Regions from separate parts of the Aerococcus christensenii genome, predicted to be linked through region 2. Evidence: riboswitches for the same ligand, from Rfam matches in the RefSeq annotation. Region 2 holds a riboswitch; each other region holds the start of a gene.

Region 1 (7,566 bases), 700 kb from region 2:
CTATATTAATACAGCTCTCTTATATGTGAAAGCATTAACAGAATATACATGTTAACGCTTTCACATTACCGTCGTTACACTGTTTGCTGAGGGAGCAGCTTCTTTTCAGTTCACTGTTCATCTGTTTTATTTCTGTTTCTTTTTTTATTCCTTGTTTATATAACATCCGACCTTTGACTTATTCTCTATTATTTGAGAAAATATGTTATTGTAAGACACGTGTTTGATCACGTAACGTTGAGGAGGAACTTTATGTATTATATGAATGACATTACCAGAGACGGAGAGCCTGTCCTAAGACAAGTTTCTGAAAAAATCGAATTTCCTTTAACCAAAAAAGATTTGCAACTCGCCCATGATATGATGGAATATCTCTACAACAGTCAAGACCCTAAAATCGGTAAGGAAATGGGACTTCGCGCAGGGGTTGGCTTAGCTGCTCCACAAGTTGGTGTAGGTCGCCAAATGATAGCCTTATTAGTTCCGAAACTTGATCCAAACGCTTATGCTGACGATTTCGACCTAGAAAAAGTGATGGTCAATCCTAAAATTGTGAGCCATTCCGCCGAAAAAATCTGTTTGAAAGAAGGCGAAGGCTGTCTCTCCGTAGATGACGATGTTCCTGGTTATGTTCCACGTTACGCGCGCATTACCGTTACTTATCAAGATATACAAGGGAATTCCTACAAAAACCGTTTTAAAGGATATCCCGCTATTGTCCTCCAGCATGAAATCGATCACTTAAATGGTCATCTTTACTATGATCGAATCAATCATGAATCACCTTTTACATTGGAAGATTTAACTTATTTACTCGGTGAAGAATATTAATAAAGGTGCTAAAAAGGCTGCTCTTTCTCTCTTAAAGGAAAGAACAGCCTTTTTTTCTCTTAGTGACGATCCCGTTGAATTTCTTGCAAAATAGCAGCCGCAATCTTAAATTTATTAGCTAACGGGATCTTAACTTCAGAATGCTGAGTGAGAATAGTTACCGCATTATTTTCAGAACCAAAACCTATATTTTTTTGACTGACATCATTGGCAACGATCATATGCACGCCCTTTCGTTGAAGTTTCTCTTTGGCATAGTCTTCCACATGATCCGTCTCCGCTGCAAATCCCACTAAATAGGTCGTTTCATTCGATAACCCTTTTAAAATATCTGGATTTTCTACAAGATTGAGTTGCAGACCAGTAGCTTTTGGTTTAGACTTGTCCTTTTTAATCTTTCGTTGACTTTGATTTTCAACTCTAAAATCACTCACCGCAGCTGCCATAATAAGCACATCCGCCTCAGCATTAAGTGCGGTCATGACATCATTTAATTCGCAAGCGGTTGTTATCTCTCGGGTTTGGATTTGAGGTAAAACAGGTAGTACTTGTGCACTTTTGGCACAAACAAGGGTCACCTCTGCGCCCGCTAAGGCTGCCACATAAGCCAAAGCGACTCCCATCTTCCCACTTGACCGGTTTCCAATGAAACGAACTGGGTCAATAGCTTCTTCAGTTCCTCCCGCACTAATGGCGACTTTTTCTCCAGCTAAAGAAAACTTCCCTTTGAGATCTTCTAAAGCACTCAAAGCATATAGCGCCTGCAAAATTACCTCCGGATCAGGCATTCTTCCCTTGCCAGAATATCCCTCCGCCAGAAAGCCATCCTCAGGCTCAATCACAAAAAGGCCAGCTTCTTTGAGGGTAGCTATATTTTTTTTTGTGGCAAAATTAGACCACATGTTACTATTCATCGCTGGAACAAGCATCTTCGGACACGTCATCGCCAAGAGTGAAGAGGTTAGCTCATTATCTGCCAGTCCATTTGCCATTTTAGAAAGAGTATTGGCAGTTGCTGGAATAACTACTGCTAAATCTGCCCAATCCGCTAAATGAACATGTCCCACCTCTTCTGGATAAATCTGCAGTTCTAATAACACAGGATATTTGGTCAAGACCTTTAAAGTCTCAGCTGTCACAAATTTCTCAGCTTGGGGTGTCATGGCTACTCTGACTTGAGCGCCTGCCTTTATCAATCCTCTTACAAAAGAAGGAACCTTATAAGCTGCTATTCCTCCTGTTATCATAACAGCAATTTTCTTTCCTTTTAGCACAATAATCTCCTTCCTCTATTTCTTTTTCTGATGAATAATTGCCAAAACATAATCTTTCATTTCTTCTACTGTAGCTTCCATCCGATGACGAACAGGTGCTTGAAATAAAGCTGTAATTGTCGGTGGAAAAGCTATCCCACTTTTTTGGTGAATAAACTCTAATCGCTCTCTATCTGTTTCAGGATTTTCTACAGCTAAAGCTTTTAAAATAGCTTCAGGAAATTTATAAGGACTAGCCGTTGAAACAATAATATTTTTCCCTTTTAAACCCTTCTTTGCCTTATGACCACATACAGAAGCCACCGCTGTATGGGGATCCATAAGGTATCCTTCTTTAGTGTATACTGTTCCAATCTCTTTTAAAGTTTCTTCTTCACTCGCATATTCTCCCACAAAATCTGACAGCTGTTTGCGAACTTCATCAGAGAGATGATAACTTCCCTTAAGATTGAGAGCGTCCATATAGTCCTTTACTTCTTCACTGTTTTCTCCAACCGCATAGTATAAGAGACGTTCAAAATTAGAAGAAATCAAGATATCCATCGAAGGGGAAATCGTTAACTTAAAGGGACGACATCTGTCATAAGTTCCTGTTTGGAATAAATCATAAAGAACCGTATTGTCATTGGAAGCACACACGAGCTTATCCACAGGAAGCCCCATTTTTTTGGCATAATAAGCCGCTAAAATATTTCCAAAATTTCCAGTAGGTACTGTAAAATTGATCTTCTCTCCCTCTTTTATCTGTCCTTCTTTAAGGAGCTGCGCATAAGCATAAAAATAATAAACTATTTGAGGAAGCAGACGGCCAATATTCATAGAATTTGCCGACGAAAACTGACAGCCTTCTTGAGCTAGCTTTTCTCTAAGTGAAACATCATTGAACAATTTCTTCACTTGATTTTGGGCATCGTCAAAATTCCCTTCTACGGCTATGACATAAGTATTTTCTCCTTCTTGCGTAATCATCTGACGTTCTTGAATGGAGGAGACCCCTCCTTTGGGATAAAAGACGATAATCTTTGTCCCTATTACATCCTTAAAGCCCGCCATAGCCGCCTTACCAGTATCTCCAGAGGTTGCCGTTAGAATCACAATTTCATTTGTATTGTGATTCATTTTAGCAGCTTTTTTCATCAAATGAGGCAAAATAGAAAGTGCCATATCTTTAAAAGCAATCGTTTGTCCATGAAACAATTCCAAGTGATAGTGGTCTCCTACCTGCACCAAAGGCGCCATCCTCTCATCATCAAAATTCTCACCATAAGCCGCTTGAACACAAGCCTTAATCGATTCTGCACTAAAATCCGTCAAAAACAGCCCCAACACCCATTCCGCCATCTCTTGATACGTATAGGTCTTCACTTCCTGCCATGTCCGATTGATTCGTGGAAAATCAACCGGCACATAAAGCCCCCCGTCTTCTGATAAACCTTGCAAAATCGCTTGTGAAGCAGTTATTCTGATCCGATTGTCCCGCGTGCTTGTATATAACATAGATGCCCTCCTCAAGTCACTAATCATCGTGTTAATCATATCATACTTCCTTTCGCCCTGAGGAAAAACTTTCTTTTCCCTTTTAAATCCCTTCTAACATAAAAAACGTCAAAAAAGACGTTCTTTTATAGAAAAGAACGTCTCATGTATGCGATATAACTGAGAAGAAAGCTTTATTTTTTAGGCTGATACAACACAGGAGCCGTTTTGAGTAAAAGTCCCACAGCAATCGCTGCAACCACCCAAGTGGCCAGCCCTGTTCCACCATTCACCATCAGCGAATACATCCAAGGATTCATCCCTTTCGGGGCATAAGACCGCCAAAAGAAATAACCCGCTAGAAAATGAACAAAATATTGTACAAACATCCCGATAAAAGTTGACGCACCTACCCAGGTAAAGAAGGAAGCCAACTTCTTCTCGTCCAGTGCCTTTTTGATTTGAGGAGCAAAAGTCCCCGCAAATCCCGCCATCATAAAAGCGAAGAAATATTCGATAAACACTTGAACGGGTGTCAGAATCGTTGCTTGCCCCGTCAGTAATTGGATCATTCCAAATAAAAAGCCTGCATACATACCCGCACGCACATTATGACGAATAGCTATCACATAGAGAGGAATCACTCCTAAATTGACCCCTAACCCACTCCCATTCGTCGTCGGTAAAAGACCAATAAGATAAGCAAGAACCCCCGCCATAACAATTTCTAATAGATATAATAGCCGCTTATTCTGTCCCATAGGATACCTTCTTTCTCTTCTGTTGGAAGATCATGTGGCCCTTTTATTTTTTCTGCTACCTTGCCCCTCTTTCTATCCTTCTGTTAATAATAAAAACAGGTAAGAAAGTCCCCTTACCTGTCCAGTTAATCGCACTTTCTTTCGCTAGCATTACCTAGTTACAAGTTCAAAGGGTCTGTTTCTCACATCTCAGCTTAACGCTCCCCTAGTGTTTCAATGATTGAATAATGTATACGCCGTCTTCTGGGTCACAATTTTTGATCCGCACCTGCACCGCTTCTTCTCGAGAAGTGGGAATATTTTTCCCTACAATGTCTGCTCGGATCGGTAGCTCGCGATGACCTCGATCAATCAAAGTCACCAAAGAAATTTTACTTGGGCGACCATAATCTACCAACGCGTCCATTGTAGCACGAATTGTTCTTCCTGTCATCAACACATCATCACAAATAAAGACATGTTTACCAGTCACTGAAAAATCTAACTGATTTAAGTGGAGTGTTTGCTTTCTTTCCAGACTGGTTACATCATCCCGATACCCACTAACATCCAAAAAGCCTAACGGAATCTTAACTCCTTCTAATTCTTCAATACGCTGTGCTATCCGTTCCGCAATCACTGCTCCTCTTGTTCGAATACCTACAATAGCCATATTTTCATGTCCATGATTTCTTTCTAACACTTCATAAGTCATTCGGGTTATTGCGCGACGCATCTCATCTTCATTTAGTACTTCTTTTCTTTTTTTCATACTCGTCTCCTCATTCTTTTCTCTGGTATTATTGTATCGAATCCTTTGCTATTGTGCAATGCATACCCTAAGCCTTATCTCCTTTCTCTTTATTCTACCTACAACTTCCGCTATACTAAGAGTATTACAAAAAGGAGACGATAATAAGCTATGAGGTCTACACCCTTTTACCATTTATCTCTAAAAGAAAGATTAGAAATCCTTGTTCAAGGAGGTCATATTACCCCTGACCAAGCAACTTTATTAGAAAACAACCAGTCTCTTCCCCTGGCTACAGCTGACCACATGATCGAAAATGCCATTGGAACTTACACCCTCCCTTTAGGAATTGGAAAAAATTTTGTCATTAACGGCAAAGAAATCCTTATTCCGATGGCTATCGAAGAACCAAGTGTGGTGGCCGCCGCTTCAAATGGTGCTAAAATGGCTCGAGCAGGCGGAGGTATCACCGCCCATGTCCTTACCCGACTACTCACCGGAGAAATTGTTTTCACCGGCCTTTCTTCCCAAAAAGAAGCTAAGATTTTGGAAAGGTATATTCACTCCCACCAATCCCCCCTCATTCAGCTAGCGGAATCTGCCCACCCTTCTTTAAAGAAACGCGGCGGAGGGATCAAAAAAATTACCCCTTACTTCCAAGAAGACTCCGAAGAAAATTTTTTCATATTATATGTCACTTTAGATACTCAAGAAGCCATGGGGGCCAATATGACAAATACCATGTTGGAAGCTTTAGCACACCATCTAGAAACACTCAGCCAATCCGACAAAAATTTGCCGCCTTTGACTTGTTTAATGGCTATTCTAAGTAACTATGCCACTAAATCTCTCGTTCAAGCTGACTGTGAGGTTCCTGTCCAAGCTTTAGGCAAATCCATAGAAGCCGGTACAGCCATCGCTGAACGCATTGTTCAAGCTAGTCGTCTCGCTCAAATTGACCCTTACCGCGCATGCACTCACAATAAAGGCATTATGAACGGAGTAGACGCTGTTCTTATTGCTTCAGGAAATGACTGGCGAGCAAACGAAGCCGCCTGCCACGCCTATGCTGCAAAAGATGGAAAATATCGGGGACTAAGCCAATGGACTTTCGATAAACAGACTCAACGCTTAAAGGGAACACTCACCCTTCCCCTCACAGTAGGAAGTGTCGGTGGCTCTATCAAAATTCATCCCACCGCTCAAATTGCCCATCAACTGATGCAGTCCCCCAATGCCAAAGAATTAATGCTTATGATTTCTAGTGTCGGTCTTTGTCAAAATCTTGCCGCTTTGCGTGCTCTAGTCAGTGAAGGCATTCAAGCTGGCCACATGGCCCTTCAGTCTCGCTCCTTAGCCATGAGCGTTGGAGCAAAAGAGGATGAGATCGAGCCACTCACAACTCTCTTAAAAACAAGCTCCACCCTTTCCCAAGAAGTTGCAAGGCGCCTTCTCTCTCAACTTCGTCAAAATACCCTTTAACAATAAAAAAAGCACCGCTTTTCCAACTAGCTCTCAAAAGTTGACGATCTAAGTTCAACTTTTCAAAGCCGCTCTCTAAAAGTCGGTGCTTTTTTGTATGGATATTCTTTTATTTTCTATAATACCGGCAATGCCCTTCTAACTTATCCAATCTAAAGAAATCCTCATCTCGGTGAGGAGGAATATTTTGTAAAGAGCCGTCTTCAACCAACCCTTCTTCAAAAAAGTTTTCATATTCTGCTATACTTAATTTTTGGCGCCCATTAAGAAGATTAGCATGAGCAGTTGGCTGAAGGTAATTCTCGAAACCTTCCACTAATTCCAAAGAATAAAACTCACCTACTGCGCCTGATCCATAACTATACATCCCAATTTTATCTTGGGCTTGAAGATTTTTTCCATTTTCTAATAAAGAAAAGAAGCTCAAATACAAAGAACCGGTATAAATATTCCCTACGCGCTTATTGTAAAGGCGACTCGCTTCATAGTATTCATAATAAGTGGCCTTGTCCTCTTCCGCCATATCCTTCGTCAATTGATTTAGGCCTTTCTTCCCCATCTTAGTATAAGGGAGATGGAAACAGAAGGCTTTGAACTCTTTCAAATCTCGGCTATGGGTTTTGCGGTAATCTGTCCATGTTTCTTCTAAAGCTTTCAAGTAACGATCGTTGGAATAATGACCATCTACGCAAGCATTCCTCGTATAATTCGGACGCCAAAAGTCATTAACATTGACACTATAATAAGTAGCATCGTCTTTCACCACGGCAACGGAAGGTTGAGCTGCAATAATCATTGCCACAGCTCCTGCTCCTTGAGTGACTTCCCCTGAAGTTTTTAACCCATAGCGAGCAATATCCGAACAAACTACCAAGGCTTTGGAGTTAGGATGAAGTGTCACATGTTCAACAGCCGTTCTTAAAGCAAAAGTTCCGCTATAACATGCCTCTTTCATTTCTATACAACGTGCTTTAGCTTGAATGTTTAAACCGTCATGCAAAAGAATCGCTCC
Region 2 (7,566 bases):
AGTGGCTCAAGATGTCAAAGATGCAGGATATGATCTCTATTCAGATGGCTTAAAAGTCTATACTCACTTAGATATGGATGCTCAACAATATCTTCATAAAACAGCTGAAGATCCTTCTCATGCCCTCTTTTCAAACGACAAAATTCAAACAGCCGTTACAGTGCTTGACACTTCAAACAGTCATATCTTAGCTATGTTTGGAGGTCGTCACTTAGACAGCCAATTAGGTTATAATCGCGCTACGCAATTGAATCGTTCTGTGGGTTCTTCTATTAAACCACTCGCTGATTATGCTCCTGCCTTTGAATACCTAGACTATTCACCTGGTCAAACAGAAGACGATAAGCCATTTAAATATTCCGATGGCTCGGAAGTCTTCAACTGGGACCGCCAATATAAGGGAACAATTACGCTAAGAGATGCCTTGAAGAATTCAAGAAACATTCCAGCGATCAAAGTCTTCAAAGCCGTCAGTGCAGCTAAATCTGACGAATTTTTGAAGAAATTAGGCATCATCCTTAATGACGGCAAGGGTGTCTATGAATCCAATGCCATCGGTGGAGAAATTACCCCTCTACAACTCAACGCCGCCTATGCTTCCTTCGGGAACAGCGGACGTTACACTCAACCGAAAGCCGTAAATTATTTTACAACGATTAATGGAGATAAAATTACGGTCAAAGGCAAATCCACTCAAGCTATGCGAGAATCAACAGCTTATATGATTACCTCTATCTTAAAAGATACCTTTAAATCTGGCCTCTCTTCTTGGATTCATAACGGTAGTCTTAACGAAGCCGGTAAAACAGGGACCACCAACTATAGTGAACAGCAAATGCGACAATTGAGAATTCCAAGCGGTGCTGTTCCTGATCACTGGGCATCTGGTTATACCAAAAACCATTCTGTGGTTGTTTGGACCGGACATGATGAACCTTTCCAACCCAATGGTTACCTCAATCAATCTCAACAACAAATCGCTGATAACCTCTATCGGCGCATCATGGACTACATGGAAAAACGGAAACCAAGTACCGATTGGGAAATGCCTTCCACTGTTCATAAAGTCCCTCTTGTTTTCAATTCTCATCCTCTCCGAGCTGCTACTACCAGCACCCCATCCAGCTCTCGAATAACGGATTTAATTAATGAAAATCTTTATAAGAAAATTGTAGAAGGCAAGAGCGATCTAGCGGATATCAATGATTCTGGATTCTCTTATTCCGAAGACACCTCCTTCAACAATAAAGAACACCGAGGATCCGTAGACGATATTGAAAAAGGTGATTCGGAAAAAAGCCAAGGACCAAGTTCCAAACCTAAGCGAAGAAATCCACAGGAAAATGCTTCAGACAACGACCCAACCTCTCCAAGCCCAGGAACTTCAGGAGGAAGAACTCCTAGTCGAACAGCTCCTCCATCCCCTAGCCCAGGGACTACTGGAGGAGGTCAAGCAACGGCCCAACCCGCAGCCTAAGTTTCTCAATAACTCTCACCAAACAGTGACTCTATAAAATCGCATGAAACCCTCTCCATAAGAAGTTTGTTTCATGCGATTTTTACATCATTCGTTTTCCTTATTTTTTCATCACTATTTATCACATCTCTTATAAAAAAAAGGAGGCCCCTTATGTATCAACATAACGATGATCTCATTTCTAACTCTCCCACACACTATCCTATTGACTACTATATCTTTCCAAGTGGCCAAGCTCCCAAGGCTATTCTTCACTACGTTCACGGAATGTCTGAACACGCCCTTCGTTATAAGCCTATGGGAGAATGGTTTGCAAAAAAGGGCATTGTTTTTGTCTGCCATGACCAGGTTGGACACGGACCCGCCGCACGAAGTCGAGGAGAACTGGGTTACTTTGGAAATATCGATAGTCAAACAGTGATGGTCGATGATCTCCACCAAGTGATTCAAAAAGTTAAAAGGCGCTATCCCCACCTTCCCTACATTATTCTGGGACATTCGATGGGTTCCTATGTCACTCGCCTTTTCCTCAAAAAATATAGCACTGAAATCGATGGCGTTATTCTTTCTGGGACAAGTGCTCATGAATACTGGATATCATTTGGTCGACTCGCTCAGCCCATTCTTGACCCCCTCGATCCTAAAGCCACGAATTACTTCCTCCACCGCGCTTTATTTGGCGGATTAGGCGTCAAACAGATCAAACAAAGAAATGAATATCAGGAAAGAATCTACCGTTACTGGTATCCTCATCCTGACGAAAACATCACCCCTCCCTTAGACGGCTTTGCCTTCACCAACGATGGCTTTTCCCATCTCATCCGTCTCGCTTATGCGGCTACTAGCAAAAGTTGGTCAAGAGGGATTCGCAAAAATCTTCCCTTTTTCGTGATGCACGGTGCCCTCGATCCCATGATTAGTCCCTTCACCTTTCAACGCAATCTCTATGAAGATTTTAAATCTGCCAATTTTCAAAATGTGCGCTTCGAATTATATCAAGAACGTGGGCACGAATTATTCCTCTATGACCACGAAGAAGTTGTCTATCAAGATATTCTAACTTGGATCTCCAACCTCTCCTATGTCCTGGAAAAGAATCTGCCTTATCCCTTTACCTTCTTCCATTAATTCCTAACAAAAAAGCTAAACGATCTCCTTTCAAGGATTTCGCTTAGCTTTTTTAGTTAGGACTATTTTTCGGAGAGTTGCCATTGAATGGGCGTTTGACCACTGGCTATTAAGATTTGGTTGGTTTTAGAGAATGGCTTCGATCCAAAAAATCCCCGATAGGCTGATAAAGGACTAGGATGAGGAGAAGTTAAGACGGCATGTTTCGATTCATCAATGAGTCGACGCTTTTGTCTAGCAGCACCTCCCCATAAAATAAACACAACGCGATGATCTTGCTTATTCAATTCTTGAATCGCAAAATCTGTCAATTCTTCCCAACCTCTCCCCCTATGCGAATAAGCTTGACCTTTCCGAACAGTTAAAACAGAGTTCAACAAAAGGACTCCCTGTTCTGCCCATTCTGTCAGATCCCCATGCGAGACTGGATGAAAGCCTACATCATCCGCTAATTCTTTGTAAATATTCACTAATGAAGGAGGAATAGCCACTCCCTTTTGAACAGAGAAACTAAGTCCATGCGCTTGATGGGGCTCATGGTAAGGATCTTGTCCTAAAATAACTACTTTTACTTTTTCGAACGGCGTTAAGCGAAAAGCTTCATAAATATGCCACATATCTGGATAAATCGTCCACTGCGCATATTCTTGCTTTAAGAAGTTATGTAAATTTTTGTATGTCTCACTTTGAAAAACCGGTTCTAAGTGTTCTTGCCAAGAATTTTCAATAAATATCGACATAGGAATCACCCTTTCTAATCGTTTAAGTCTAGTTAATCGGTGGGGAGTTTGATACAATAGATAAAGTTAGAAAACTTTTTAATGAACAGAAGGAGTAAGTATGTTAGAACTCATTGTTTCCGATATGGATGGTACCTTATTAAATGGTCAATTGCAAGTCCATCCTGATAATATTGAAGCTATTATGCACACCTATTCTTTAGGCATTCCTTTTATCGTGGCAACTGGAAGAAATTTCAAAGAAGCCCAAGTCGTCCTCGATAAAGCCGGCATCCGCTGTCCGATTATTGGTTTAAATGGAGCCATCCTATTTGATCGTGATGGCAAAGTTCAATATGAAATCGCCCTTAACGATTCTACTGCTCGCTCTATTATTCAATATGGTCAAAATAACGGCTATTACATGGAAGCCATGACTGCTAAAAACGTTTACTCCAATTCTAAGCAGTACCGTCTCAGTTACATTGCAGATGTCATTCAACAACACTCTCCAGACCTCTCGCGAGAAGAAATTGAAAAACGGGCCGCTCAAGCGGCTGTCGTTACCTCTGTTGAGTATCTTGATGATTTAACAGATTTGATTGATCAACAAGGTCAACATATCTTAAAGATCGTCTTCATTCACGAAGGAGGAAACCAAGTTCTCTCACCCTTAGCTGAAGAACTCAATAATACCTATTGGGATATTGCCACGACTTCCTCTTTTTACTCTAATCTAGAAGTTTCAGCCACTCGTGCCAACAAAGGAGAAGCCGTTGCCTCCTACTGTCACGCTCACGGTTACCACCCTGAAAATATCATGACGATCGGAGATAATCTGAATGATATCCAAATGATTCGCTTAGCTGGTTACAGCTTTGCTATGGGCAATGCTGAAGAAGAAGTCAAACAAGCTGCCAAATATCAAACAGCCAGCAATAATGAAGGCGGTGTAGCTAAAGCTATTCAAAAGGCCCTCAAACTCACTCACAGTGAAAGTCTCTGGCAGTTCTTCTAATGAAAAAAGCAGCCCTTTCCCGGACCTACCAAGCCCTTCTCCATAAGTTCTTGTTCTGGTCCCATCCCAACCACATTCACGTTCTTTTTATCTGTTTAGCGAATATTTGTCGTTCTCCTATGGCAGAAGCTTTATTAAGAGAAAAGGTGAAATCCGCTCATCTTTCTCAATTTATCACAGTGGATTCTGCCTCTATTGAGAATTGGCGTAACGGCGCCCACCCAGATATTCGGGTGGAACATCTCCTCAAATCAAAAGGCATCTCTACGCAAAGAATGACTAGCCGTCTCCTTTTAAAAGAAGATGGACAGCGCTTTGATTATATCCTCTGCATGGATCAAAACATCTATCAAGCGACCTTAGAGCGTTTAGGTGAGGAAAATCTTTCACATGTTTATCCCTTTAGTCAATTTCTTCCGGATCATCAAGATATCTTAGATCCTACGGTTACCAAAGATTTTCAAACGACTTATTCCCTTATTGATCAAGGAACAACCACCTTACTCGAACATCTTAAAGATGAGTTAAAAAGAAACAATACTCATACATAATAGTTCGAAATCTTATTACTTTGTCTCCAAAAATTATTTTTTCATCGTTGTTAAAAGCAGCTGACTTTATCATCATAACATTTTTAATTTTCTTTCACATCAAATTGTTTTTCCATAAATATACTTGTACAATTTCATTAAGAATATATCTTTTAAATAGTTTAAAAAAACGTCTATATTTTAGCAATAAAGTATAGACGTTTCTTTTCGCTAATAATGTGGTGAAGTTCTCTATTTTCAAAGAGAGGAAGCAGATAGAGGAAAAGTTATAAAAGTTTGTAAAATCCAAACTGTACTATGAAAGATTTTGAAATATCTTTTAGTGAACGTTGAGAGTATATATCAGTACAGCTTTATACTTGTATTCAGTTACCTTCATGTATAAAGCTACACTAGATTTTTTTACTACTTTGCAAGATAAAATTTGATATCGCTTTCATTTTATGATATTATAATACATATTAAAATGAGATTCGGGGTGCCTGAAGGCTGAGATTAATACCCGCTGTACCTGATCAACGTTATGGTTGCGTAGGAAAATCTAAAGAGACGGTAAATTTGCTGCTTTCTTTCACCTTGAAATTTCATGGGAAAGGAAGCGGTTTTTTATTGTCAAAATTTTTTACTGTCAAAATATCAAACTTATGTCTATTGTCATGCTCAATTGAATTATTTTGGAGGTATTTATTATGAAAAAAGATTTAACTACTAAAGATTACGTCTTTACCGCCTTATTATCTGTCGTATTCGGTATTATTTATTTTGGAACAACTGTTACAGGGACTGCCATTACTGCTGCTCTCACTCCCCTAGGCCTTGGAATGATCGGGTATGAATTCGGTTATGGAATTTGGTATATGGCTGCTATTGTTGCTATTCATTTAATTAAACGTCCTTTTGTTGGTACAATCACCGAAGTCATTGCTGCTTTAATTGAAGTTTTACTTGGAAGTACATTTGGGCCTATGGTCTTCGTTACCGGAATTATTCAAGGGGTGGCTGCTGAAGCTCCTTATGCCATCAAGGGTTACAAAGATTATAGTTACAAGACCAGCTTAACTGCAGGTTTTCTTTGCGGAGTTGTTACCTTCCTTTGGTCTGCATTACGTCATCACTACTGGACAATGGAACCAAAGATTATCATCTTAGTCTTCATTGTTCGTATAATAAGTGCCCTCTTCTTCACCGGCTTCTTAGCTAAATTTATCTGTGACCGCTTATATCAAGCCGGAGTAATTCATGATGACGACGAGGAATAATGGATTAGTCATCCAAAATCTGACTTTTACCAAACGTAAAGTCACTTTCCTCAAAAACATTCAGCTTCAAGCTCAGCCAGGAGAACTCGTTCTCCTGTGTGGGGCTAGTGGCAGTGGCAAAAGTACATTAGCTGCTATTTTAAGTGGTTACTACCCTCTTCATGGAGGAAAACTACAAGTTGAAGAATTAACCTGGGAGGGACAAAATCTTGCAGATTTTTCAGATAAAGAGCGTCTTCGCCAAATCGCTGTGTCCTTCCAAAACGCCCGCTTATCCTTTTGTATGAATACTTTGCGGGAAGAACTTATTTTTATTTTAGAAAATCTACTCGTCCCTCCTTCTCAAATGCCACAGATCATTGCACGTTATGTAGAGATTCACCAATTAGAATCTTACTTAGATCAACCTTTTTCTTCTCTTTCAGGTGGCGAATTACAACGCGCAGCTTTCTGTTGTTTAGATATTATGGATCCTGGTTGTTATGTCTTAGACGAGCCTTTCTCAAATCTTGATGACGATGCTATTGAATTCTTACAAGGCTTAATTCAACAACGACTAGCAGAAGGCAAAACTTTTCTTGTGATTGACCACAGGCTAGACCTCTGGCAGGACGCCCAACGTTTCTATGTCTTAGAGAATGCTAACCTTACCTCAGTCACAGATTTCTACTCATCCACTACTCAAGATTTATTTTTTAAGGCTGGTTTACTAGGTAAAAGCGAACCTGCTCCCAAAATAAAATCTACTACATCGCCTCTTCTAGAAGCAAAAGACCTCACAATTCGCTTTCACTCCTCTCAAGGAGAAAAAATTATTCTTCAAGACGCTTCTTTCTCCTTCCCCAAAGAAAAACTCATTGCTCTGTGTGGACAAAGTGGGTGTGGAAAGAGCACCTTATTTAAAGCAATTTTAGGTCAATGCTCCTATCAAGGAACGATCACCTATGAAGATAAAGACTTAAAGAAAGTCAAACCTTCCACCTTTTTTGGAGAGATCGGGCTGGTCTTCCAAGATCCTTCTCTTCAATTTGTCACTAACCGGGTCTTAGATGAAGTTCTTGTCGGCACATCTAAAGAAGAAGAAAAACGAGGTCGTGACCTTCTCGAACACTATAAACTTCTAAACGATAAGAGCCGCTCCCCGTGGACCCTCAGTCAGGGAGAACAACGTCGTTTAGCGGTTATTTGCCTTCTTCTCCATGGGCAAAAATTACTTCTTGTGGATGAACCCACTTACGGTCAAGACTGGCAAAACGCCGCCAAATTAATGGCCCAGCTTCAAGACTTATGCCGACATGGCGTAACGTGTTGCTTCACTAGTCATGATCGTCGACTGGTGGAGGCTTACGCAGATATAGAATTACGAATGGAAAATAAGAAAGTGAGTGTGGTCTCATGATTGATCATTTTAATC
Region 3 (7,566 bases), 480 kb from region 2:
GGCATTTCCTAAATTAAAAATTAAATTTATCAATATTGTCGATTTATTAAAATTAAGGCATCCAGATATAGATACACGGGGGATTTCGAACCAAGTATTTAATGAGTTGTTTACAGTAAATAAACCTATTATATTCACTTTTCATGGATATGAAGGATTGATTAGGGATATTTTTTATAATAGAGAAAATAGGAACTTACATATTCATGGGTACAGAGAAGAAGGAGATATCACTACACCGTTTGATATGCGGGTATTTAGTGAAATGGATAGATTTCATTTAGCTAAAGAAGCGGCACAATTAGTTTATGGAGAAAAAGCAGAGTCATTTATTCAAACAATGGATGATTACTTGGCCTATCATTATAATTATATTAGAGAAAATGGAGCAGATATTCCTGAAGTCGAAAATTGGAAATGGGAAGCTATCAGTCAATAAAAAATATAACCATAGAGTTTAAACGGGTTAAGAGGGAATTTATTTCTTGCTCATTAAATGTTTAAAATCTTGAAAGCCATGCATACCACAATTGATTATGCATGGTTTTTATTTTGCAAAAGACTAAAGCAATGGAATATGATAAAATGAAAGAAATAGAATCAGGAGGAAAGTTTGTGCAAAAAATTGGTTTATATATTCATATTCCTTTTTGCGAAAAGCGATGTAATTATTGTGCTTTTTTGACTTTTGATAATCAAGGAGCGATGATTGCACGCTACGTCACTTATTTAGCCAAAGAAATGCTATTGTGTCGCCACTCAAACTATGAAGTAGATACCGTTTATTTTGGAGGCGGCACACCATCTTATTTAAGCGCAGAACAGATGACTTATTTGATGGTTCAGTTAAAGAAAGTGTTTTCTATTGCTCCAAAGGCTGAAATCACGATTGAAATGAACCCAGAGTCTGTTACTGCAGAACGATTGCAAGCCTACTTGTCTTCGGGCATTAATCGCTTTTCAATGGGAGTACAATCATTTGATGATAGGGTCTTAGCTGTAGTGGGAAGGTTACACCATAAAAAAGAGGTCTTTGAAAAAGTAGCTTTAATGAAAGAAATGGAATGTCAGGATTTTAATTTAGATTTGATGTTTTCTAATCCTTATCAAAGTAGGAAGATTTGGCAATCAGATATTGCTTTAGCGCTCGCCTTAGATCCGCCACATTTATCGTGTTATTCTTTAATTTATAAACCACACACCAAATTTTATCAATGGCGAGAGAAGGGTATTATTGATGGAGTAGAGGATGAAGAGGATCGTGCAATGTACCATTATCTACAAGACACATTGCAATCATCGGGCTACCATCAATATGAAATTTCTTCTTTTGCTAAGCCGAATCATGAAAGTCGACATAATAAAAAATATTGGACATAACAAGATTATTTGGGATTGGGGTTAGGTGCTTCGTCTAATATAGGCAATCGACGGTTTGATAATGTGCAAAGTTTTCTTACTTATTTTAAAATGATTGATGTAGGAATGCCACCAGTAGACAAGGATACGATTCAGGTATTGTCACAAGAAGAGTGGGAAAAAGACTATATTATGTTGACGATGCGGTTGATAGAGGGACTTTCGATTGCAGAAGTGAATCAAAAGTTTGGTATTGATTTTTTAACAAAATATGAAGCGGCTATTCAAAAGAATTTAAACAATGGCATAGTATGTCTGCAAGAGGGAAGGCTACGTTTACTCAAAGGAAAATTTACCTCAAACAGGTTTTGAAGAAACAATTACCCCAGAATTAGTTGTTGGTGTACTTTCCGTTTTAAGTGGTATGGGCTATGTGATTCAAAAGGAAAAAATTAATAAAGCAGACTAATTGTTAAATTTGCACTCAAGCAAAAGAGCTAGTTTTTAAGAAGCTAGCTTTTTTGTCGTTGAAAATTTTAAATCTAAAAGAAAAATCCCTTAACTCTGGGCTTTCTTGAATGAAGAAAACAATTATGATACAATAGTGATTACAGGGGAGCTTGTGTTGACAGGCTGAGAGGAAGTTTTTAACTTCGACCCTTTACCTGATGCGGATAATGCCGCCGTAGGAAGCTATGATAAAGATATTTAACAGGAGCTTCTATGAGGAGCTCCCTTTTTGTAGACAAAATTTTTCGTTGACTAGGAGGATATTATGAAACAAACAAATAGTAAAAAATTAGCTTTAGCGGCTATGTTGACAGCAGTCGCTGTCGCAGGATCTACTTTATCCTTTCCTATTTTCGGAAGTCGGTGTGCGCCTGTTCAGCACATGGTCAATGTTTTATGTGCCGTCTTATTAGGACCAGGGTATGGTTTGTTAGCAGGCTTTTTAGCATCTTTACTTCGGAATTTATGGGGATTAGGGACTTTACTTGCCTATCCAGGGACTTTGTGCGGGGCCTTGTTATGCGGGCTTACCTATAAATATAGCAAAAAATTGAGTTTAACGTGTTTAGCAGAAGTGGTTGGAACAGGGATTTTAGGCGGACTTTTGGCTTACCCCATTGCCATAGCCTTTATGGGAAAAAGTACAGCGAATTTAGCAGTCTATGTTTATGTGGGACCTTTCTTGATCTCGACAGCTGTAGGATCAGTGATTTCCTTTATGTTCCTCACCTACTTGAAGAAGGTCGGGCTGCTCGACCGTCTTCAGAAAAATTTGGAGAGATAAGATGGAAAAATGCATACAAAATCTTAGAAGCCAGTCACCGCTCATTCATTGTTTGACCAATTATGTGACGGCTAATGATTGTGCAAATTTACTTTTGGCTTGTGGAGCATCTCCTATTATGGGTGATGCGGAGGAAGAAGTAGAAGAAATCACGCAGCTCAGTGATGGACTCTTGCTGAATATGGGAACGCCGAAAAATCGAACCTTGCCAGTGATGTTAAAAGCGGGCAAGCGAGCGAATGAACTGGGGCATCCGGTGGTGTTTGATCCTGTTGGTGTGGGCGTATCTGCCTTTCGTAGGAACATTGCGAATGGACTGATGAATGGTGTTCATTTTCAAGTGATTCGTGGGAATTTGTCAGAAATTAAATTCTTAGCAGGTTTATGCGCGAGCTTTAAGGGGGTGGATGCGGGTCAAGAAGAACGGCTCACATCTGATAAAATAGAAGACCTTCTTCCGTTTTTGCAAAGTTTTGCTGAAAATCGGCAAGCCATTATTGTGGTAAGTGGGGAAGTGGATCTGGTTTGTGATGGGGGAAAAGCGTATGCAATTCGAGCAGGCCATCCGTTGATGGCAAAAGTGACCGGAACGGGATGCATGTTGTCAGCTTTAATTACTGCTTATGTGACTGCGAATTCGTCGCATTCCCTACTTGCTACTGTGGCAGCGGTTTGTGCCATGGGGTTAGCCGGAGAAAAAGCGGCTCTCAGAATGTCCAATCAAGAGGGAAGTAATTCTTTCCGTTGTTATTTAATAGATGCTATTTCTCAGATGACTCCTAAAGATTTTGCATTGGGAAGTGAGACGGAACGCTTATTGAGCCGTATTAGAATCTAAAAAACGTCCAAAATTATTTTCGGACGGAGAGAATAGGGCTTGATGTGAGAAGCGCAACTCTCAAAAGTCTTATCTATTGTTTATTTCTATGAGACAGTGAGGGAAAAATAAAAAGGTGTTGGAGGGCAACTTTGCTTAACAACACCTTTTTATTAAGGATATAAATTTTAGCGCTTCTTCTTTGCTTTTTTTAGACGAGAGGGTGTAATATCTTTTCCTTTGGGATCGACGACTTTGGTGTTCATGAGAACTTGTTTGAAATTCCCGCGGAAAATTTTGAGATATTCTTGACGCAATTGGGCTTGTTCGACTTTTTCTTCTGGGGAAAGTTCGCCAGCTTTTTGCTTAGCGGCGAGGGCATTGATACGTTGAATGAGTGTGTCCATGGAGAGTCCTCCTTTCTAAACGTTGTCTTGAAATAAGGGTTCGCTTAGTATTATAACAGAAGGATAGAAGAATGCGAGAGATTGCAGGAGAAATGAGAGTAAAATTTCCCTATTGTTGGGGGAATTTGATACAATAGAGAAGAAATTAATGTAAAGAGGGAAGATTTATGCGGGTATTAGCGATGGATACATCGACTGAAGCAATGAGTATTGCTTTAATCGAAGAGAATGATGTCAAAATGGAATTGAATACATATACAAAAATCAAACATTCTAAGCAGCTCTTGCCTTTGATCCAAGTAGCATGTCGAGCAATCAATTGGTCGATTTCGTCTGTGGAAGCCATAGCAGTGACGAGAGGGCCGGGATCTTATACAGGCTTAAGAATTGGCGTGACAACGGCAAAGGTTTTAGCGAAAGAACTAAGGGTCCCTTTGTATTCTGTAGGCTCTTTGGAAGCTTTAGCGGTAAACGTCAAGGAAGACGGTCCTGTTTTTCCTTTTTTAAATGCGAGACGTCAGACAGTTTTTTTAGCAGGTTACCAAAAAGGAGAAGCGTGGCAAACTTTGCTTCCAGTGGGGCACTATACGCTAGAAGATTGGTTGGATACGATTGATGAGGCTTTTCCCACCGGGCCCCTTTACTTTGTGAGTCCAGATGCCTCTCTTTTTGAAGCGGCTATTCAGGAAAAATGGGGAGAGCGGGCTAAGATTTTAGCCAAAGAGGATAGTCACTTGGCTGCTCATCGCTTGTTGGAAGCCCCATTTAGAGAAGAAGATGCAGACATTTTTGTCCCAGAGTATGCTAAATTAGCGGAAGCGGAGGAAAAGTGGCAAGCTAGCCATCCTGACCAAGTGGCAGCCCACCATGGAAGCTATGTGGAAAGAGCAGATTAAGACATGGGCGAAGACCTTTGCCTATAGGGGAAAGCGCCTTTTTTCGTCTAATGTGTGGGTGAGTTTGCATGAACAGTTAGATTTACCAGTAACACAAGTCACCTTAGAAGACGGATTGGAAGTCAGTATTGCTCTGTCGGATGCAGTTTGGCTGGATCAAATGGTTGAGATGGAGAAAGTGTGTTATCCAAAGGCTGTTCTTTGGGACTTAAGTGATTTTTATGTAGATTTGGTGTATCATCCATCTACTTTCTATTTACAGGCTTTCTTAGAAGATGAGCTATTAGCTTTTATGGGTTGTCGTAAAGATCGTCGTGCAGTTCATATTTCGAATATTATGGTTTTGCCTTCTTATCAAAGAAGGGGAATCGGGGGAATGTTAATGCAGTTGTTAAAGACTTTGTTGCCTTCCTTGGACAGGGAACGAATCGACTTAGAAGTAAGAGTTTCAAATCAGTCTGCTCAACGCTTTTATGAGAAGGAAGGTTTCAAGAACGTGACCTGCCAGAAAAATTACTACCTTGATAATCAAGAAGATGCTTTTATTTTTTTGTGGGAGAGGGCAAAAAGCAGTCAGGCAGCTCAGCCCGTTATTGACTTTCAGACTTATCATTTGTGCGAGGACAATGAAAAGACCGCTCAGCAATTGTCCGCTTTCTTTGAAAAATCTCTTCAAGGAACACCTAAACTTCCTATTTCTTCTTTGGAACGGCAATTAAGTAATCCTTACTTTTACTTTTTTGTGTTGAAGGATGAAGAAGAGAATTGGTTAGGAGCGGCTTCTTTCCAGAAGATTGACCAAGAGGGGGAACTTTTTTATATTGCTATTCATCCCGAGGCTCGAAAGCAAGGGTTAGGGCGACGCCTTTTACAAGAAGCTTTGCAGACTTTGCAGAGTGAAGGAATGAAGACCTGTTATTTAGAGGTCAGAGCCTCTAATGTACCCGCTCAAAAGTTGTATGAGAATTTTCACTTTGTTAAGGTGGACTGCAGAAAAAATTATTATCAAAATAATCAAGAAGATGCCAAAATTTATAAATGGGAGAAGGATACGGATTGACTACGATATTAGGAATTGAATCAAGTTGTGATGAGACAGGGGTAGCGATTGTTGTCGATGGACATGATATGCGCTCCAACATAGTAGCTACTCAAATCAAAAGCCATATGCGCTTTGGAGGGGTGGTCCCTGAAATTGCCAGCCGGCATCATGTGGAACAGATTACCCAACTTATTAACTTGGCTCTCGAAAAAGCAGACATGACCTTTGAGGATATTGATGCGATTGCGGTAACAAAGGGACCTGGCTTAGTGGGATCTCTGTTAATTGGGATTACTGCTGCTAAAACGTTAGCTTTTGTTCATGAGAAGCCGTTAATTGGAGTGAATCATATGGCGGGGCATATTTATGCTAATCAAATTGTCCATCCAATTCATTTTCCAGCTTTAGCTTTGGTTGTGAGTGGGGGTCATACGGAATTGGTCTATATGTCTCAAGATGGTCAGTATCAAAAGATTGGGGATACAAGAGATGACGCAGTAGGAGAAGCTTTCGATAAGGTAGGGAGATTACTTGGCATTCCTTATCCTGGGGGCAAAAAAATGGATGAAATGGCTCAGAAAGGGCAAGATATTTACGCTTATCCTCGCCCAATGATTGCAGAAGATAATTTTGATTTTTCATTTTCAGGCTTAAAGTCAGCCGTGATTAACCATCTTCATCAAGCGGAGCAAAAGGGCGAAAGTTTGGATCCAAACGGCGTAGCAGCGAGTTTCCAAGCGGCGGCTGTTGAAGTTTTAGTGGAAAAAACAAAGCGTGCACTTATCCAATATCCTGTAAAGCAACTCTTGCTGGCAGGAGGAGTTGCGGCTAATTCTGGTTTAAGAAAAGGCCTGACGGAGGCTCTAGCGACTTTGAAAGATGAAGTTGAATTGGTTTGCCCTCCTTTGAAATTGTGCGGGGATAATGGAGCAATGATTGCGGCAGCGGCTTATACCTTGTATAAAGCCAAAGATTTTTCAGATTTAGACTTGGATGCTCAGCCAAGTATTGATCTAGGAGAAGAGTAAAAAAATCACTTACCCACATTTTGGTGGGTAAGTGATTTTTTATTCGTTTTGAAAACTTTCTAAAGTGACTTGGGCTTCTTCCCATTCCTGCATACAGTCTTCTTGTTGCTGCTTTGAAAGTGATAATTGCTCATTGAGTTGGTTCAAACGCTCATAATCTTCTAAGACTTCAGGTTGGACCATTTCTTCTTGAATGGTTTGGATCGTTTGGTCGAGATGTTCGATTTCTTGCTCAAGACTTTCAATTTGCCGTTCAATTTTACGCTTTTGTCGTTGCAAATCTTTTGATTTTTGATAGGAATTCTCTTCAGAAGCTGAAGGGTTGGGTTGAGTCTTTTCTTCTAATTCTAATTTTTCGAGAGCTAAGCGTTCTTCTTGTTCAGATTTTTTGTGGATGTAGTAATCGTAATCGCCAAGATATATTGTCGAGCCTTCTTCGCCAATTTCAATGACCTGGGTGGCGATACGATTAATAAAATAACGGTCATGGCTGACAAAGAGCAGGGTGCCGTCATATTCAATTAAGGCATTTTCCAAGACTTCTTTGGAGTCGATGTCTAAATGGTTAGTTGGTTCGTCAAGAATAAGGAAGTTGTCTTTTTCAAAACTTAGTTTTGCCAAAGCTAGGCGGGCTTTTTCTCCTCCGCTGAGCATGTCTATAGATTTTTCAACGTCAGTGCCTGTAAATAAGAAGCTACCTAAGACACTTCTTATGGCACCTTC
Region 4 (7,566 bases), 120 kb from region 2:
AAGCCCTCACCAACCAAGCGTCTTCCTTCACCCATAGACATTTGTCTGCAAAGGAAAAAAGAAAGAGGGGAAGGTCTTCTAGGCTCTTGTGCCATTGGTAGAGCCGACTTAAAAAAATCTTTTCGTATGCGTTGGGAGAAAGAAGCACCCGCTTTTTTTGGGATCTGCAAGCTTCTTCACTGAGTCGAGAAGAAGGCGGAAGGGTGGAAGGTGTAAAAATTAAATCCTCAGGTGGAAATAATTTCAATAAAAGATAGTCTTCTATCGTCAACCGAATTCTTTGGCAGACCTTCCCAAAAGATGTCAACTGATCCAATCGTACCTTATCTCCCTCTAAAAAAGGAACATACAGTCCAAAGACCGGACTTATAGACAAAAAAGGCGCTAGGCGGTCTAGATGATTGACTTGAACTTGATACTTCTGAGGGCTCGGGTTCAATAACCAAATCACTTGCCCTCCTTCCTCCGCATAATCCGCCTCCCTTTCTACCACTTCTTGCAAGGAAAGGAGACTCGATTGAACTTCTAAGGTCACCTTCTTTCCTCTAAAGTCCACCCAGACATCCGACCGTCTCTCCTTATGAGACATTGGCACCTCCATTTCAGCAGAGTAACCGACCGCTTGCAAGCGCTGGGCGAGCTGTTTTTTATAGTATTTGTGCCAGAGCGACTCATTCTCTAAGTTTGAGTTTTGACGGACATAATGCTTAAAATACGGTCGCTTGGGAGGGTAGTCGAGATAGCGGACAGGCTGATGACATTTAGGACAGAAAAATTTCCGCTGGTCTGCTTTCAATAGTCCCCTTTTCAAGCGATCTTTCACTTCAAAAGCTGTCATTAATTCTCCGTGTTGCGTATGAGCATAGTACATCATCATCACCTCCTTATTTCCTTTATCCGCTCTTTAACGAAGAAATAACCTCCCTCTTCCTAAAAAAAAAGCTACGAGACTAGAAATATTCTAGCTTCGCAGCTTTTATTTAGCTTTGGTCTCTTGTAAGAAATCCTCTCCGTTTTTTAGAGAGAGCTTTTTCTAGAAACCGATCGCTTGATAAATCTTTTGAAGGGTTTCATTAGCGACCGCATTCGCCTTCTTGGCTCCTTCTTCTAAGACATCATCTAATTCAGAACTGGTTAAGAGAGCCCAATATTTCTCTTGCATTGGTTCTAAAAAGGCAATTAAAACTTGTGCAAGGTCTGCCTTAAATTGCCCGTAACCGGCATCTTGATACTGTTCAACTAAGTCGTCAACTGTGCGATTAGAGAAGGCGGAATAGATATCCAATAAGTTGGAAACGCCTGGTTTGTTCTCCACATCGTAAGAAATCGTTCCACTAGAATCGGTCACTGCAGATTTGATCTTCTTTTCGATCGCTTTTGGATCATCTAAGAGAGAGATGAAACCTTTCTGATTGCTGTCTGACTTAGACATCTTCTTGGTAGGTTCTTGTAAGCTCATCACCCGTCCTCCTGCTTTAGGGATGTAAGCTTCTGGCTTCACTAAGATATCCTGACCATCTTTAGAGAAGCGACGATTAAACCGATCCACAAAGTTTCTTGTTAATTCCATGTGTTGTTTTTGATCGGCACCTACCGGAACTAAATCCGTATTATAGAGGATAATATCGGCAACCATGAGGGCAGGATAACCGAGTAAACCTGATAAAACAGAGTCTTGCTTCTTTGCCTTATCCTTGTATTGGGTCATCCGTTCAAGTTCTCCTAGAGGAGTTAAACATTGAACCACCCAACCCGCTTGTGCGTGAGCAGGGACATGACTTTGAATGAAGATAGTAGATAAATTAGGATCTACTCCCAAAGCCAGATACAAGGCTGCTAAGCTTCGCGTGTTTTTCTTCAGAGCTTCTGGGTCCTGAGCGACTGTGATCGCATGCTCATTCACCACACAATAAAAAGTTTCAAAATCCTGTTGAAGGTCTACAAATTGTTTTAAAGCTCCTACATAATTTCCAATGGTAGGAGTTCCGCTGGGTTGAACGCCAGAAAAAATACGTTTCATTCTGTTTCCTCCTCTAAAGGTTATAAACATTTTTATTATAACACGCTTAGAGAAGAATGAAAATGCCCCTCTTTTCTCTCTTTCTCTTCTCGTCTATTATTTCACAAACTATATGTTGAATTTATTGGGGATTTTTAAGCCTCTTTTCACAATTTAACTGACATTTTTGATTTTTTATGGTACAATAAGAAAAGTGGAATAACACGAGTCATACCTGTAAAGGAGAGATTGACATGGTTAGATTATACACTTCGCCAAGTTGCACATCCTGTCGAAAGGCACGTGCTTGGCTTGAAAAACATCACATTCCTTACAAAGAACGTAATATTTTCCAAGAACCACTTACCCGAGATGAAGTGAAGGATATCTTACGAATGACTGAAGATGGAACGGAAGAAATTATTTCAACACGTTCGAAAGCTTTCCAAGAATTAGCGATTGATTTCAACGACATCTCCTTAAACCAACTCTTTGATCTCATTCAAAAAAATCCAGGCCTTCTCAGACGTCCTATTCTTATGGACGAGAAACGACTACAAGTTGGCTATAACGAAGATGAAATTCGCCGTTTCCTTCCGCGTGAAGTTCGCTCGATTGAACTCTATGAAGCCCTTAGAAAAATGGGATAAAATTTCTTAAAAGTCGATCTTTTCTTGTTACTTTCTTAAGAAAAGATCGGCTTATCTTTATTTTAAGCAAACTTGTGATAAAATATAAAGTAGAAATTATTCCTTACCATGCTCGGTGTTGGCTATCAAACAAAGCCTTTGCCGATTGACTTTGAATAGTGGAGGTGAGTGCGAATGGAAATGGAATATATTAACGAGAATACCATGCGAGTCTTTTTGAGAGACGAAGATTTGAAAGACCGCGGAGTATGTTTAGTCGACCTCTTTAAAGACCAAAGTCTTGTCGAAAATTTCTTCATGAATGTTTTAGAAGAAGCCGATGTGAATCACCGCTTCAAGAATTCAGATGCGCTAACTTTCCAAGTGATGCCTTCTCAAGGCGGTATTGACCTTTATATTTCTAAAGCACAAATCGATGAAAATACCCTCACTCCCGAACCCGAAAAAGAAACGATTAATTCTCTTATCAATAATTTAACGGAAAGTATAGCGTCTCATGTGCCTGCTTCCGATGGCCACATCGAAACAGAAAGCTGTGGTACCCTAGAGAAAGCAACTTTGGTTTTCGACAAGTGGGAAGATTTCCTGCTCTTTGCTAAAGCTTTCCAAAATAAGGAAGTGGAAGTAGATCTCTATAACTATCAGAAGAAGTTCTACGCGATTATTGCCCTTCCTACGACTCTTTATAGTGAGACAGAAATTCAAGATTTACTGTACGTGGCCCTCGAATACGGTGTGATCTCGCCTATCGATGCTTCCCTTATTCGAGAATATGGCAAATTATTAATCGGCTATAATGCTCACTCTACGATTGCTCGTTATTTTAGTTAGATCACTAGTTTTCTCACCAAAAGCTCTTCTGGAGAAAGCCTTTTCTTTCTTTTAGGAGAGCTTTTTTTATAGGAAAGACATCCCTGATTATTACTTGTTTTATAAAAACTGCTTTGTTATAATAAAGGTGAAAATTTAATCTGTTAATCGCAAGAGGTGCCTTGTGCTGAGAAACGTCATCCGTTAACTCTTATAACCTGATGAAGTTAGTACTTACGTAGGAATGTGATAGCTGATATGCCCTTAATCCCTTCCAAAGGTTGCACTTTTTGTGATTAACTTTTGGGAGGTGTTTTTGTTTGCATTGTAGTATAGCTCTTCAGATTTTGCCGCAATATGTCGACGAAAAGAAGCTGTTAGAGGTTGTCGATAAAGTGATTCGCTATCTAGAGAGTCAAGTCTCCCCAGAAAACATCACCGTTTCTCCTTTTGAAACGACTCTTCAAGGAGATTACGACGACTTGATGGCTCTCCTCAAAAAAGCCATCCAACTGGCAGGGGAAGATGGCGTAGAGATCTTCGCTAATGTGAAGGTTTCCTATTGTGAGAAGGGAGATGTCTTAACTATCGAAGATAAACTTTCCCCTTATCGAGACTAAAGGCAATTTCAGGTAAGTCTAAATAGAAAAAAGGTAGATATGAAAAAAAGCTTACACCTTTTGAAATCCTTATCAGGTATTGTGTGCCTTATGGGGATCTGGCAAGTGACTGTAGGCTCTCAGAGTCTTCCTAAATTCATGCTACCGAGTCCTGTAGATGCCGTGATGGCCGCCAAAAATAATTAGCAGCTTCTTCTCTACCACTCTCAGATGACTCTGCTAGAGGCCTTTTTAGGTTTGGGGATTGGGAGGGAAGCATTCAAAAGGCGGATTTTCTAGGAGAGATCGGTTTAGATTACTACTGGGCTAAAGATGCTTCTGCCTATCCTCGACAGCGCAAGATCTTTCAGGCTTTTATGGCTTATGCCTATACCACGCACACTCTGGCCAATATTCATACCAAGGGTGCAGAAAAAGATGTCTTAGCCATTCTCAAGTACTACCGCACCCAAGATCCCCTCATCATCCATTGGTATAGTGGCCCTTTAGACTTGGTAGATGATTTTTTGGACTTAGGCTGCTTCTTCACGATTAGTGTTGACGCCGGCTATTCCCCGCTCACCACTCAATTGATCCATCACCTTCCTATCGATCGAATCTTGACCGAAACAGATGGTCCATCGTCCTTAGAATGGATCGGACATGGCTATGGCTGGCTCCATCAAATCCTTAGAATTCTAGATATCCTCTCCCAACAAAAAGGCCTTTCCTTCGACCAGATGAAAGATCAAGTCTATCAAAATTACCTCTCCCTCAACCTCTAAGTTTCCTCTCCCTTCTTCAAACTTTCTCAAAAAGAAGAGACTTGAGGAATCGCCAGGTCTTTCTTATAATAATCACAGTACAACAAAAGAAAGAAGGTCTTTATCTTGGATGCCCTAAAAGAACAAGCCCAAGCCATTGCGCAAGAGTTGATACAAGCTGCCCACCTTACCCCTGGGCAAACCGTAGTGATCGGCTGCTCCACCAGTGAAGTCAGTGGTCAAAAAATTGGCAGCTCTTCTTCACCCGAATTGGGACAGACTCTGTTTAATGCTTTCTATGAAATCTTTCATCGAGAAGGCATCTATGTCGCCGCTCAATGCTGCGAACATTTGAATCGGGCCTTGATCACCTCTCGGCTCGCCCGTCCCTTCGAAGAAGTCGTCAATGTAGTGCCTTTCCCTAAGGCGGGGGGCTCCTTCGCCACAGCGGCCTACCACACCCTGCCAGATCCAATTGCGATTGAGGAGATTCAAGCGGATGCCGGCCTTGACATCGGTAATACCCTTATTGGGATGCATCTAAAGCCAGTTGCTGTTCCCCTCCGTCTCACCCACCACCAACTCGGTCAAGCATGGGTCAATGCCGCCAAAACTCGTCCTAAGTTTATTGGAGGAGAGCGTGCTCACTACGATCCTCATCTCAAATAAATCTAAGCCAGCAAAAAAGCTCACGTTTTCATCCAACGTGAGCTTTTTATGTGAGAGATAGGACTTTTTCTCGAGAGTTCTCTAGATCCTGTCTTAAACTTCCTTCACCAAATGATAATGGGCTTGTCCCCCAATCATCACTTCTGAGCGGACGGTAAAGCCTAATTGTTCATAGAGCTGGCGAGCCTTTTCATTGTCAAAATCTACATTGAGGGAAAGTTTAGCATACCCTTGAGCTTGGGCCTGCTTCTCTAAGTAATGAATAAGGGCAGTGGCATAACCGTTCTTTTCGTAACTCTTTTTGGTGGCAATAGAATCCAAGTAAAATTCATCCATGAGGGCTTCAACGAAGGCGTAACGGGAAGGAATCTGATCAGAAGAATAGCCCATTTCAATCATGGTAGTCTCTAGTGGCGCTTCTATCATAGGATCCATCACTCCCGGATAAGCATAAGCAACGCTCACTAATTCTCCTTCTACAAACACCCCATAGCCATTCTGACAGCCGTACCGATAATAAGGTTTGTCCATAGCGGTTTTCAAAATTTCCTTGGCTTCTTCCCAGCCAAATTGATTAATCAAAGGCACATCCAAATGCTCTAAAATCACCTTAATAATGGTATAGCTATTTTCTTTGTCTGATGGCTCTAACGGTCGAATCTCCATGATGACCCTCCTTGTTTATTTTTTGTCATAAAGTTCTACTTTAAGTATACCTGATGCGCACGCTTGTCATCAAGCGAGAATCTCCAAGGCCTGCTTGCGTCTTCCAAACTAAAAAGGACTCCAAGCTAAACCTTTGGAGTCCTTTGGTTAAGGGTCTTTTCTCTAAACCTATTCTTCTTCAAAAATATCTAAGGTTTCATTTTCTTCTTGGTCAGGAGCTACTTCATTGACTTTTTCTACCTTCTTAGAGTCACTCTCAGAGGTTGAAGCCCCCAAATTTCCTTCATCTTCGGTTTCTTCTTCAAATCCATAAGCTACCCGCACCTTGTGGTCAATTTCAGCATAAACTTCCGGATGATCTCTGAGATATTTCTTAGCGTTCTCTCGTCCTTGTCCAATCCGATCTTCCCCATAAGAATACCAAGAACCGCTCTTCTTAATAATCTTCATATCCGAAGCTAAGTCGACTAAGTCCCCTTCACGAGAAATTCCTTCCCCGTACATAATATCCACTTCTGCCACTCGGAAAGGAGGAGCGACCTTGTTCTTAGCCACTTTGATCTTGGTACGGTTACCGATAATTTCTTCTCCACTCTTGATGCGTTCTGCTCGACGAACATCTAAACGAATGGTCGAATAGAATTTGAGCGCTCTTCCGCCAGGCGTGGTTTCAGGACTGCCGTACATCACACCCACTTTTTCACGGATCTGGTTAATAAAAATGGCAATGGTTTTGGTCTTATTGATCGAACCAGATAATTTGCGGAGGGCTTGAGACATCAAGCGGGCCTGAAGTCCCATGTGGGAATCTCCCATCTCTCCTTCAATTTCTGCCCGTGGAACAAGCGCTGCAACAGAGTCAACGACCACAATATCCACAGCGCCTGAAGAGACCAAGGCATCTGCAATCGCTAAGCCTTGTTCCCCTGTATCTGGTTGGGAAAGCAAAAGTTCGTCAATATTAACCCCCAAAGCTTTGGCATATTCTGGATCCAAGGCATTTTCAGCGTCGATAAAAGCAGCAATTCCTCCTTGTTTCTGCACTTCAGCTACCGCATGAAGAGCAACCGTTGTCTTCCCTGAAGATTCTGGGCCATAGACTTCAATAATTCTTCCACGAGGATACCCTCCAACGCCTAGCGCCACATCTAAGGAAAGCGAGCCGGTGGAAACGGTAGAGATTTGAATATCACTCGCTTCTCCTAATTTCATAATGGCACCTTTGCCGTAATTTTTTTCTATTTTCTTTAAGGCTTGTTCTAAAGCTTTCTGGCGGTTCTCGTCATGTGATAGCGTCATCTTGTTTCCTCCTCTATTTGTTTACATGAACTAGTTTACTGATTTCTCTAAAAAATAGCAAGCAAAAACCAAACAAACGTTCTGATTTTATTGGGAAGACTGTTGACTTC

The links. Region 2 has a riboswitch for thiamine pyrophosphate ahead of AWM71_RS06150 (ECF transporter S component). Riboswitches for the same ligand answer to the same signal wherever they lie in the genome.
Region 1: it holds a riboswitch for thiamine pyrophosphate, as region 2 does, so the genes downstream of both, thiT (energy-coupled thiamine transporter ThiT) here and AWM71_RS06150 (ECF transporter S component) in region 2, are expected to answer to the same signal.
Region 3: it holds a riboswitch for thiamine pyrophosphate, as region 2 does, so the genes downstream of both, thiW (energy coupling factor transporter S component ThiW) here and AWM71_RS06150 (ECF transporter S component) in region 2, are expected to answer to the same signal.
Region 4: it holds a riboswitch for thiamine pyrophosphate, as region 2 does, so the genes downstream of both, AWM71_RS05580 (thiamine-binding protein) here and AWM71_RS06150 (ECF transporter S component) in region 2, are expected to answer to the same signal.

What each region holds. Positions count from the first base shown of each region.
Region 1 covers NZ_CP014159.1:355,651-363,216, forward strand. The annotation lists gene def (peptide deformylase) at 253-831, shown strand; gene coaBC (bifunctional phosphopantothenoylcysteine decarboxylase/phosphopantothenate--cysteine ligase CoaBC) at 891-2,105, opposite strand; gene thrC (threonine synthase) at 2,121-3,629, opposite strand; gene thiT (energy-coupled thiamine transporter ThiT) at 3,776-4,342, opposite strand; TPP riboswitch at 4,462-4,559, opposite strand; gene pyrR (bifunctional pyr operon transcriptional regulator/uracil phosphoribosyltransferase PyrR) at 4,548-5,093, opposite strand; gene AWM71_RS01800 (hydroxymethylglutaryl-CoA reductase, degradative) at 5,244-6,554, shown strand; gene AWM71_RS01805 (hydroxymethylglutaryl-CoA synthase) at 6,664-7,566, opposite strand, start outside.
Region 2 covers NZ_CP014159.1:1,289,856-1,297,421, reverse strand. The annotation lists gene AWM71_RS06175 (transglycosylase domain-containing protein) at 1-1,477, shown strand, start outside; gene AWM71_RS06170 (alpha/beta fold hydrolase) at 1,631-2,605, shown strand; gene AWM71_RS06165 (uracil-DNA glycosylase) at 2,668-3,345, opposite strand; gene AWM71_RS06160 (Cof-type HAD-IIB family hydrolase) at 3,446-4,342, shown strand; gene AWM71_RS06155 (low molecular weight protein-tyrosine-phosphatase) at 4,342-4,893, shown strand; TPP riboswitch at 5,358-5,448, shown strand; gene AWM71_RS06150 (ECF transporter S component) at 5,583-6,152, shown strand; gene AWM71_RS06145 (ABC transporter ATP-binding protein) at 6,133-7,551, shown strand; gene AWM71_RS06140 (energy-coupling factor transporter transmembrane component T family protein) at 7,548-7,566, shown strand, end outside.
Region 3 covers NZ_CP014159.1:813,925-821,490, forward strand. The annotation lists gene AWM71_RS03840 (phosphoketolase family protein) at 1-439, shown strand, start outside; gene hemW (radical SAM family heme chaperone HemW) at 616-1,380, shown strand; gene AWM71_RS08445 (hypothetical protein) at 1,390-1,731, shown strand; TPP riboswitch at 1,962-2,068, shown strand; gene thiW (energy coupling factor transporter S component ThiW) at 2,135-2,653, shown strand; gene thiM (hydroxyethylthiazole kinase) at 2,655-3,491, shown strand; gene AWM71_RS03860 (DUF896 domain-containing protein) at 3,659-3,877, opposite strand; gene tsaB (tRNA (adenosine(37)-N6)-threonylcarbamoyltransferase complex dimerization subunit type 1 TsaB) at 4,045-4,773, shown strand; gene rimI (ribosomal protein S18-alanine N-acetyltransferase) at 4,745-5,833, shown strand; gene tsaD (tRNA (adenosine(37)-N6)-threonylcarbamoyltransferase complex transferase subunit TsaD) at 5,812-6,843, shown strand; gene AWM71_RS03880 (ABC-F family ATP-binding cassette domain-containing protein) at 6,883-7,566, opposite strand, start outside.
Region 4 covers NZ_CP014159.1:1,172,985-1,180,550, reverse strand. The annotation lists gene AWM71_RS05600 (competence protein CoiA) at 1-877, opposite strand, end outside; gene trpS (tryptophan--tRNA ligase) at 1,034-2,020, opposite strand; gene spxA (transcriptional regulator SpxA) at 2,254-2,649, shown strand; gene AWM71_RS05585 (adaptor protein MecA) at 2,824-3,480, shown strand; TPP riboswitch at 3,623-3,721, shown strand; gene AWM71_RS05580 (thiamine-binding protein) at 3,780-4,079, shown strand; gene AWM71_RS08255 (hypothetical protein) at 4,119-4,265, shown strand; gene AWM71_RS05575 (TatD family hydrolase) at 4,337-4,843, shown strand; gene AWM71_RS05570 (TIGR01440 family protein) at 4,949-5,491, shown strand; gene AWM71_RS05565 (GNAT family N-acetyltransferase) at 5,585-6,157, opposite strand; gene recA (recombinase RecA) at 6,326-7,456, opposite strand; gene AWM71_RS05555 (competence/damage-inducible protein A) at 7,544-7,566, opposite strand, start outside.